One region of the Bradyrhizobium sp. UFLA05-153 genome, then DNA from elsewhere that is predicted to be linked to it. Evidence: predicted binding sites of a transcription regulator. Region 1 holds the regulator's gene; the other holds the start of a gene.
What was found. Region 1 encodes HrcA, which represses chaperone genes, less so after heat shock. Its sites were predicted from a motif close to GTTAGCACTCNCNNNNNGNGAGTGCTAAC; they were not measured.

Region 2: a site for HrcA is predicted at 1,603-1,631, ahead of groES (co-chaperone GroES). Genes of this name have one in related genera too.

The regions. Positions count from the first base shown of each region.
Region 1 is NZ_JBBIAM010000003.1:202,796-207,442, reverse strand. Features, by position in the region: gene hemW (radical SAM family heme chaperone HemW) at 1-74, opposite strand, end outside; gene rdgB (RdgB/HAM1 family non-canonical purine NTP pyrophosphatase) at 61-696, opposite strand; gene rph (ribonuclease PH) at 707-1,420, opposite strand; gene hrcA (heat-inducible transcriptional repressor HrcA) at 1,605-2,693, shown strand; gene grpE (nucleotide exchange factor GrpE) at 2,793-3,407, shown strand; gene pncA (bifunctional nicotinamidase/pyrazinamidase) at 3,570-4,292, opposite strand; gene Q2941_RS03620 (hypothetical protein) at 4,462-4,647, opposite strand, start outside.
Region 2 is NZ_JBBIAM010000018.1:52,082-56,728, reverse strand. Features, by position in the region: gene groL (chaperonin GroEL) at 1-1,153, opposite strand, end outside; gene groES (co-chaperone GroES) at 1,245-1,559, opposite strand; gene Q2941_RS13420 (usg protein) at 1,938-2,225, shown strand; gene Q2941_RS13415 (cupin domain-containing protein) at 2,388-2,921, shown strand; gene Q2941_RS13410 (NupC/NupG family nucleoside CNT transporter) at 3,039-4,289, opposite strand; gene Q2941_RS13405 (MFS transporter) at 4,452-4,647, shown strand, end outside.

The DNA of each region.
Region 1 (4,647 bases):
CAATACGGACATTTCGACAGGCAGAACGGCCAGTGCACGTAGACGCCGAAGGCGCCCCTGTCAGCGCGGCTCAAGGCAGATCTCCGCAAGTTTCACGAAGGCGCGGGCGCGGTGCGAGAGGCCAAGGCCCAATGGCGGCAGGCCGTGCTTCTCGATGCTTTCCATCTCGCCAAAGGTGCGCGCGTGGCCGTCGGGCAAAAACATCGGGTCGTAGCCGAAGCCGGCGGTGCCGCGCGGCGGCCAGACCAGCGTGCCGTCGACGCGCGCCTCGACCTCGTCGAGATGATCATCGGGCCAGGCGACGCAGAGTGCGGAAACGAAATGCGCCCTGCGCTTGTCCGGCGTGGTGGCGCCGCGCTCCCTTAGCAGGCGCTCGATCTGCGCCATCGCCGCGGCAAAATCCTTTTTGGGGCCCGCCCAGCGCGCGCTGTAGATTCCCGGCGCGCCGTCGAGTGCGTCCACCACGATGCCGGAATCATCGGCGAAGGCCGGAAGCTTCATTGCCTTGGCAGCGGCGATCGCCTTGATCGCGGCATTGCTGCGAAAGTCGTTGCCGGTCTCTTCGGGCTCGTCGAGGCCAAGCTCGCCGGCCGAGACCGCCTCGACGCCGTGCGGCGCGAGCAGCTCCCGCATCTCGGCCAGCTTGCCGGGATTATGGGTCGCGATGATCAGCTTGCCTGTGATTCGCCGGTGCATGGCCTATTGACTACGCCACCGCCATTTTCTGCAAGTCCACGAGACGCGCGACACCCTTGCGGGCCAGCGCCATCAACGACAGGAACTCGCCTTCCGTGAACGGCTCGCGTTCTGCCGTTCCCTGCACCTCGATGATGCGGCCATCGCCCGTCATGACGAAATTGGCGTCGGTCTCGGCTTCGGAGTCCTCGGCATAATCGAGGTCGAGCACTGGGGTGCCGTTATAGATGCCGCAGGAGATCGCGGCGACGTTGTCGCGCAGCACGTTGGCCTTGACCATGTTGCGCGTCTTCATCCAGTTGACACAGTCGGCCAGCGCGACCCAGGCACCGGTGATCGAGGCCGTGCGCGTGCCGCCGTCGGCCTGGAGCACATCGCAATCGACCGTGATCTGGCGTTCGCCGAGCGCTTCGAGATCGACGATGGTGCGAAGCGAGCGGCCGATCAGGCGCTGGATCTCGACGGTACGGCCGCTCTGCTTGCCGGCGGAAGCCTCGCGGCGGGTACGTTCCGACGTCGCACGCGGCAGCATGCCGTATTCGGCGGTGACCCAGCCACGGCCCTGGCCCTTCAGCCACGGCGGCAGGCGGTCTTCCAGCGTGGCGGTGACCAGCACATGGGTGTCGCCGAATTTCACCAGGCAGGAGCCTTCCGCATATTTGACCACGCCGCGCTCCAGCGTCACGGGGCGCAATTCGTCGGGCGCACGGCGGCTTGGCCGCATGGGAAATCCTCCAAAACTCGCAGGGAAAAGGCTGTTCGCGGTGCTTGTAGGAGGGGGAAGGGGGCCCGGCAAGGCCTTTTCCCCCCGGGGGCGGCGAAACGCCGTCCCCACCCTGGCCAAAGACGCGCTTGTCAGGGGCCTTCCGGATGGACAAATTATGTGCATCTGAGAGGAGTTACCGTCTGTGGCCCATCACGATCCGATTCATCTGATCGCGCCGCGCGCGGGCCTCGCCCAGCTCAACGAGCGTTCCCGCGACATCTTTCGTCAAATCGTCGAGAGTTATCTGGCGACCGGCGAGCCGGTCGGCTCGCGCAATATTTCGCGCCTGATCGCGCTGCCGCTGTCGCCGGCCTCGGTGCGCAACGTCATGGCCGACCTGGAACAGCTCGGCCTGATCTATGCCCCGCATACCTCCGCCGGCCGGCTGCCGACGGAACTCGGCCTGCGCTTCTTCGTCGATGCCCTGATGCAGGTCGGCGAGCTCAACGAGGCCGAGCGGCAATCGATCCAGAGCCAGCTCACCACCGTCGGCCATGCCCAATCAGTCGAGGCGGCGCTGGAGGAGGCGTTGACGCGGCTGTCGGGCCTCACCCGCGCCGCGGCCGTGGTCTTGACGCCGAAGTCCAATGCGCGGCTGAAGCATATCGAGTTCGTCCGTCTGGAACCCGAGCGGGCGCTGGTGATCCTGGTCGGCGAGGATGGCCAGGTCGAAAACCGCGTGCTGACGCTGCCGCCCGGGGTTCCCTCCTCGGCGCTGACGGAGGCTTCCAACTTCCTCAATGCCCGTATCCGCGGCCGTACCCTCGCCGAGGCGCGGCTCGAGCTGGAAACCGCCCTTGGGCAGGCCCGCGCCGAGCTCGACCAGCTCACCCAGAAGGTGATCGCGGCGGGCATCGCGAGCTGGTCGGGCGGCGAGAACGAGGACCGCCAGCTCATCGTGCGCGGCCACGCCAATCTGCTCGAAGACCTGCATGCGCTGGAGGATCTCGAGCGGGTGCGGCTGCTGTTCGACGATCTCGAGACCAAGCGCGGCGTGATCGACCTGCTCGGGCGCGCCGAGACCGCCGAGGGCGTGCGCATCTTCATCGGCTCGGAGAACAAGCTGTTTTCGCTGTCGGGCTCCTCGACGATTATCTCGCCGTATCGGGATGCCGCCGGTCATATCGTGGGCGTTCTGGGTGTGATCGGGCCGACGCGGCTGAATTATGCCCGCGTGATCCCGACCGTGGACTATGCCGCCCGCATCGTCAGCCGCCTTCTGGGTGGCTGACGCCCGTTTTCGCCTGATCACGGGCGCTTGATTTTCGCGCTGCGAAGCACGATATCCCGGCGAGAAAAATCCCTTGAGACGAGTTCGAGAAGGCAGCCGATGACCGATCCAGACCGGCAACCCGAAGACACGACCGCGCCGACCGGCGAGCCCGTTGTGTCGAAGCCCTACATCATGCCCGACGACCCGGAGCCCGGTTCGGTCGAGATCCTGCAGAAGGAAGCGGCTGAGGCGCGCGACCGCATGCTGCGGACGCTGGCCGAGATGGAAAACCTGCGCAAGCGCACCACCAAGGAGGTCGCCGACGCCAGGCTCTACGGCATCACCGGCTTTGCGCGCGACGTGCTCGATATCGCCGACAACCTCCAGCGTGCGCTCGATGCGGTGCCGGCCGAGGCGCGTGCCAATGCCGATCCCGGCCTGACCGCGCTGATCGAGGGCGTGGAGCTCACCGAGCGCTCGCTGCTCAACGCGCTGGAAAAGCACGGCGTGAAGAAGTTCGACCCCTCGGGCCAGAAGTTCGATCCGAATTTCCAGCAGGCGATGTTCGAGGTGCCCGATCCGTCGGTGCCGTCGGGCACCGTGGTTCAGGTGGTCCAGGCCGGCTACACCATCGGCGAGCGCGTGCTGCGCCCGGCCCTCGTCGGCGTCGCCAAGGGCGGCGCGAAAGCCGCGGCCGCCGCCAACAACAACGAGTCGAACGGCGCGGCGTGAGCCGCGCTTCCCGCGTTCCCACAGACCCCGACCCTCATGGTGAGGAGGCGCGCTAGCGCCCTCTCGAACCATGAAGGCCCCCGCTGCGGCAGCTCGGCCTTCATCCTTCGAGACGACCGCTTCGCGGTCTCCTCAGGATGAGGGTTTAGCATCGCGCATAGCTTACGCCGTCGCCGCGATATCCGCAGACTGGATCCGCTTCACGCCCGCCTTGGCCATGTCGGCCCAGGCCTTGGCCAGCGAGCCCTGGGTGTCGATGCCACGGCAGGCGTCCTCCACCACATAGACTTCGAAGCCGGCCTTGCGCGCGTCGAGCGCGGTCCAGGCGACGCAAAAATCGGTCGCGAGGCCCGCGACGAAGACGCGCTTGATCTTGCGCGACTTCAGGTAGGCGGCAAGCCCCGTCGATGTCTTGCCGTCGGCCTCGAGGAAAGCCGAGTAGCTGTCGACGTCCTTGTGAAAGCCCTTGCGGATGATGAGCTCGGCCTGCGGGATCGACAGGTCCTTCGAGAGCGCGGCGCCGTCAGTGCCCTGCACGCAATGGTCGGGCCACAGCACCTGCTTGCCGTAGGGCAGGTCGATGGTCTCGAACGGCTTCTTGCCGGAATGAACGGAGGCGAACGACACGTGCCCCGGCGTGTGCCAGTCCTGCGTCATCACGATGTTGGCGAACGATTTTGCGATCTTGTTGATCACCGGCACCACCTGCTCGCCTTCCTTCACGGCAAGGCTGCCGCCGGGAAGGAAGCAGTTTTGCACGTCGATCACGAGCAGCGCGGAGGCATCGTCGGGCTTGATCGCCGTCGCTGCCCAGAGCTTGCTTGAAACGAGGCTCGCGAGAGCAACAGTCGAAACGCCCGCGAGTACTCTGCGCCGATCCAGCATCGTACGTCCTCCCTCCAGGATGAACCCAACGGAAGCAGAGGCTAGTTCCATTTGTGTACAAACAAAAGCCCGAAAATGCGGCCGGGTTTGGCTAGCGCTTGGGCCTCGGCCTCGTACTCGGTTCGCCTCTCCCGCGGGGGAGGGAGCGCCATTTCGCGCGTGAATTCACTTAGCCTTTGGGCTGGATGCCGTCGCGCACGGCGCGGAAGCGGGTGAAGGCCTCCGACCACTGGTCGCGCGGGGCGCTGGCGATGATGCGCAGTGACGTGCCGCCGCCGAAGCGGATCCACTGCACCACCGTGACCGCTGTCTTGTCCTTGCCGCTGACGCCGTCGAGGCGGGTTTCCATTGCCGG
Region 2 (4,647 bases), on a different contig from region 1:
TCGCGCCGCCGACGCGGATCACCGCGACGCCGCCGGCGAGCTTGGCGAGACGCTCCTGGAGCTTCTCACGGTCGTAGTCCGAGGTGGTCTCCTCGATCTGCGCCTTGATCTGGGCCACGCGCGCCTCGATGTCGGCCTTCTTGCCGGCGCCGTTGACGATCGTGGTGTTCTCCTTGTCGATCATCACCTTCTTGGCGCGGCCGAGCATGTTGAGCGTCACGTTCTCGAGCTTGATGCCGAGATCTTCCGAGATCGCCTGGCCGCCGGTCAGGATCGCGATGTCCTGCAGCATGGCCTTGCGGCGATCGCCGAAGCCCGGAGCCTTGACGGCCGCGACCTTCAGGCCGCCGCGCAGGCGGTTGACGACCAGGGTCGCGAGCGCCTCGCCTTCGACGTCCTCGGCGACGATGATCAGCGGCTTGCCGGTCTGCACCACGGCCTCGAGCAGCGGCAGCAGCTCGTTCAGCGAGGAGAGCTTCTTCTCGTTGATGAGGATGTAGGCGTCGTCCATCTCAACGCGCATCTTGTCGGCGTTGGTGACGAAGTAGGGAGAGATGTAGCCGCGGTCGAACTGCATGCCCTCGACGACGTCGAGCTCGGTCTCGAGCGACTTGGCTTCCTCGACGGTGATGACACCCTCGTTGCCGACCTTCTTCATGGCGTCGGAGAGGAACTTGCCGATCTCCTGGTCGCCATTGGCCGAGATGGTGCCGACCTGGGCAATCTCGTCGTTCGAGGTGACCTTCTTGGAGTTCTTCTGGAGGTCCGCGACGACGGCGTCGACGGCGAGGTCGATACCGCGCTTGAGGTCCATCGGGTTCATGCCGGCGGCAACCGCCTTGGCGCCTTCACGGACGATCGCAGCCGCGAGCACCGTCGCGGTGGTGGTGCCGTCGCCGGCCGCGTCAGCGGACTTGGAGGCGACTTCGCGCACCATCTGGGCGCCCATGTTCTCGAACTTGTCGTCGAGCTCGATCTCCTTGGCGACGGTGACGCCGTCCTTGGTGATGCGGGGAGCGCCGAACGACTTGTCGAGGACGACGTTGCGGCCCTTCGGACCGAGCGTGACCTTCACGGCGTTGGAGAGGATCTCGACGCCGCGCAGCATGCGGTCGCGGGCGTCGACGCCGAATTTCACTTCTTTGGCTGACATATTGGTTTCCCTGAGTTGTCTTGGTCTCATCTCACCCTTGGCGAGGCGCCCGGCAGGCGCTCCTCAGGGGTGAGCGGTGCGAGCGGTTGAATTAGGCGGCCTTCTTCTTCGAAGCGGGAGCTTCGAGCACGCCCATGATGTCGCTTTCCTTCATGATCAACAGGTCCTGGCCGTCGATCTTGACCTCGGTGCCCGACCATTTGCCGAACAGCACGCGGTCGCCGACCTGGACGTCGATCGGGATCAGCTTGCCGCTCTCGTCGCGGCCGCCGGGGCCAACGGCGATCACTTCGCCCTGCGAGGGCTTTTCCTTGGCCGTATCGGGAATGATGATGCCGCCAGCGGTCTTCTCTTCTGCGTCGATGCGCTTGACCACGACGCGGTCGTGAAGCGGACGGAATTTCATGCAGTCCTCCTAAGCATTTGCACGAGATGGAGATTTTTGGGTTGTTAGCAGTCGATGCCCGCGAGTGCTACGCAGGCAAAATGGAGATAGGACAGGTTTTTTACGGGAGCAAGGGCTTCTAGCAGAAAAATCAGCACTCAGAAGGCCTGTCTGCCAAAAACATTTACCATCGTTAACCGGGCCTCGCCGGCTATTAGCAGGCGCCGCGATCTGCTGCTAAAGCATTGAATTTCAACAACTTGTTAAACTTTTGGGCTTGAGATGGGGTGGCAGTGTGCGTCACATTTCTCTCATGTGAGCGCATCGTTTCCGGGTGGCTCTTTAGGGCAGTCCGAGTAGGCCACCCCTTGAATATGCGCTCCTGAAAAGGAGGCTGGCATGGGCTTGCGGGTTGGGGGCGTTTCCGACGACCTCCGGAAACAGTTGCTGGGTTACGGGCTGACGACGGCGCAAATTCTTTACCGGATGCCGGATCATCCTTCGCTGCTCCAGACCTACATCTGGCAGAACTACGATCTGTTTCCGAAATTCCCGGCGCTGACGGATTTCCTCGCCTTCTGGGAGGAGAAGCTCGACGGCCCCCTCTATTCGGTGACGGTGGCGCATTCCAAGCTGATCAAGCCGGCCGAACTGCGCGCGGTCGACGGCGTGTTCAGGCTGCATTGACGGCTTGGACGGATCTGTAGGGTGGGCAAAGCGAAGCGTGCCCACCTCTTTGGTCGCCACGGCGCAGAAGTGGTGGGCACGTCGCTTGCGCTTCTTTGCCCACCCTACGGTTTTGAGAATTCGTGCTAGCCTTTGCCTCCAGAACAAGAATGGGAGGAGGCCATGGCCAAACGGAAGGTGACCTCGCGCAGCGCGGCGCAATCGGCGGTGAAGAAGAAGTGGCACGGCAACAAGGTCGCTACGCGATCTTCAGCCCGCAAGGCGGTGAAGGCAAAAGCTCGCACCACACCTGCGAAAACACGCGCCCGGCCCAAGCAACGCATCGCCGTCAGCCATCACCGTGAGGAGGATTTCAAAGCCGACGGCCTGCGCACCTACGCGCATTATCGCGATCTCGGCATTGCCGCGGCAACGCACGGTCTCGCGCAGGCCCACGTCATCCGCCTGCTGCCGCCCTGCAATCCGGCCGAGGTGTCAAAGCTCCACTATCACGACGTCGAATTCCAGATGGTCTACGTGCTCAAGGGCTGGGTGAAGACCTACATGGACGGCCAGGGCGAAACGCTGATGAAAGCCGGCAGTGCCTGGACGCAGCCGCCGAAGATCAAGCACATGATCCTCGACTATTCCGACGACGTGGAATTGCTGGAGATCATCCTGCCGGCCGAGTTCAAGACGGTGGAGATCACGGCGTAAGCGCGCCAGGAATTCCGCCGTCATTGCGAGCGAAGCGAAGCAATCCAGAAATGTATCCGCGGATGCACTCTGGATTGCTTCGTCGCTTCGCTCCTCGCAATGACGGGCGGAGAGAGCCTAATTCAGCACCCCCACGATCGCGCCCATCAGGCACGTCGTCAGTGTGCCCGACACGATCGACTTCAGCCCAAGCGCGTTGATCTCATCACGGCGCTCCGGAGCCATGACGCCGAGGCCGCCGATCATGATGCCGAGGCTCGCGAAATTGGCGAAGCCGCACATCGCATAGAGCATGATCAGGCGCGAGCGCGCATCGAGCGCGTCGGGGGCGAGTCTTGACAGATCGACATAGGCGATCAGCTCGTTGAGCACCGTCTTGGTGCCCATCAGGCTGCCGGCGGTGACGGCCTGGTCCCATGGCAGCCCCATCAGCCAGCACACCGGCGCCATCACGAGCCCCAGCACCCGCTGCAGCGAGATCGCGGTGCCGCCGACATTGGGCAACAGGCCGAGCACCGCATTGGCAAGATAGACCAGCGCCACCAGCACGATCAGCATGGCGACGATGTTGAGCAGCAGCTCGAGCCCCGCGGAGGTGCCCTTGACGATCGCATCCATCGTACCGGAGGCGTGCATGTCAGGGTCTTCGAGCGAGCCGCCGGTGAGCCGGTCACCGGTCTCCGGCACCATGATCAGGCTGATCAGGATTGCGCCCGGCGCGCCGAGCACGGAGGCGATGACGAAATGCGCGGCCGCATCCGGGATCAGCGGCGCAAGCAGCGTCGCATAGAGCACCAGCACGGTGCCGGCGATGCCGGCCATGCCGCCGGTCATCACCAGGAACAATTCGCTGCGCGTCATCTGCGCCAGATACGGACGCACGAACAGCGGCGCTTCCACCATGCCGAGGAAGATGTTCGCCGCGGTCGACAGCCCGACTGCGCCGCCGACCCCCAGCGTGCGCTCGAGCAGCCACGCCATGCCGCGCACGATCGGGGGCAGCACGCGCCAATAGAACAACAGCGTCGTCAGCACGCTCATGACGAGCACGATCGGCAGCGCCTGGAAGGCGAGGATGAAGTCGGCGCCGGGTGCCTTGAGGTCGAAGGGCAGGGGGCCGCCGCCGACATAGCCGAACACGAACGACGTGCCGGCGCGCGAGGCCGCCGAGATCGCCCCGACCGCGTCGTTGATGGCGCCGAAAGCATGCGCGACGAATGGCAGCTTGAGCAGGACGATCGCGGTGAGGAAGGTCACGACGAGGCCGATTCCCGCCTGGCGCAGCGATACCGCGCGACGGTTCTCCGCCAGCGCGAAGGCGATCAACAGCAATGCGAAAACGCCGAGTGCCGATTGCAGTCGCAGCATGATGTCCCCAATCCCGCAATGATTATGGCAGCCGGGCCGTCGTAAAGGCAATGCCGGGCGCGCCGGAGCCGACCGGTTGTTGACAAGACCTCCGGCCTCAGTCACGCGTCAACGTCAACACCAGCCGCGCGGGGCGCCACGGGCCTCGCTCAAGAGCAGCCAATGTCCGCGAACCCGCCGGTCAGAGCCGGCGAACTCATCAAGCACCCGCCATTCCTCTTCTTCCTGCTCTCGCGCAGTCTGTCGCGTTTTTCCAGCCAGATCGCGGCGGTTGCGATCGGCTGGCAGATCTACGATCTCACGGGTTCGGCCTTTGCGCTGGGCCTGGTCGGGCTGGTGCAGTTCCTCCCCACAGCGC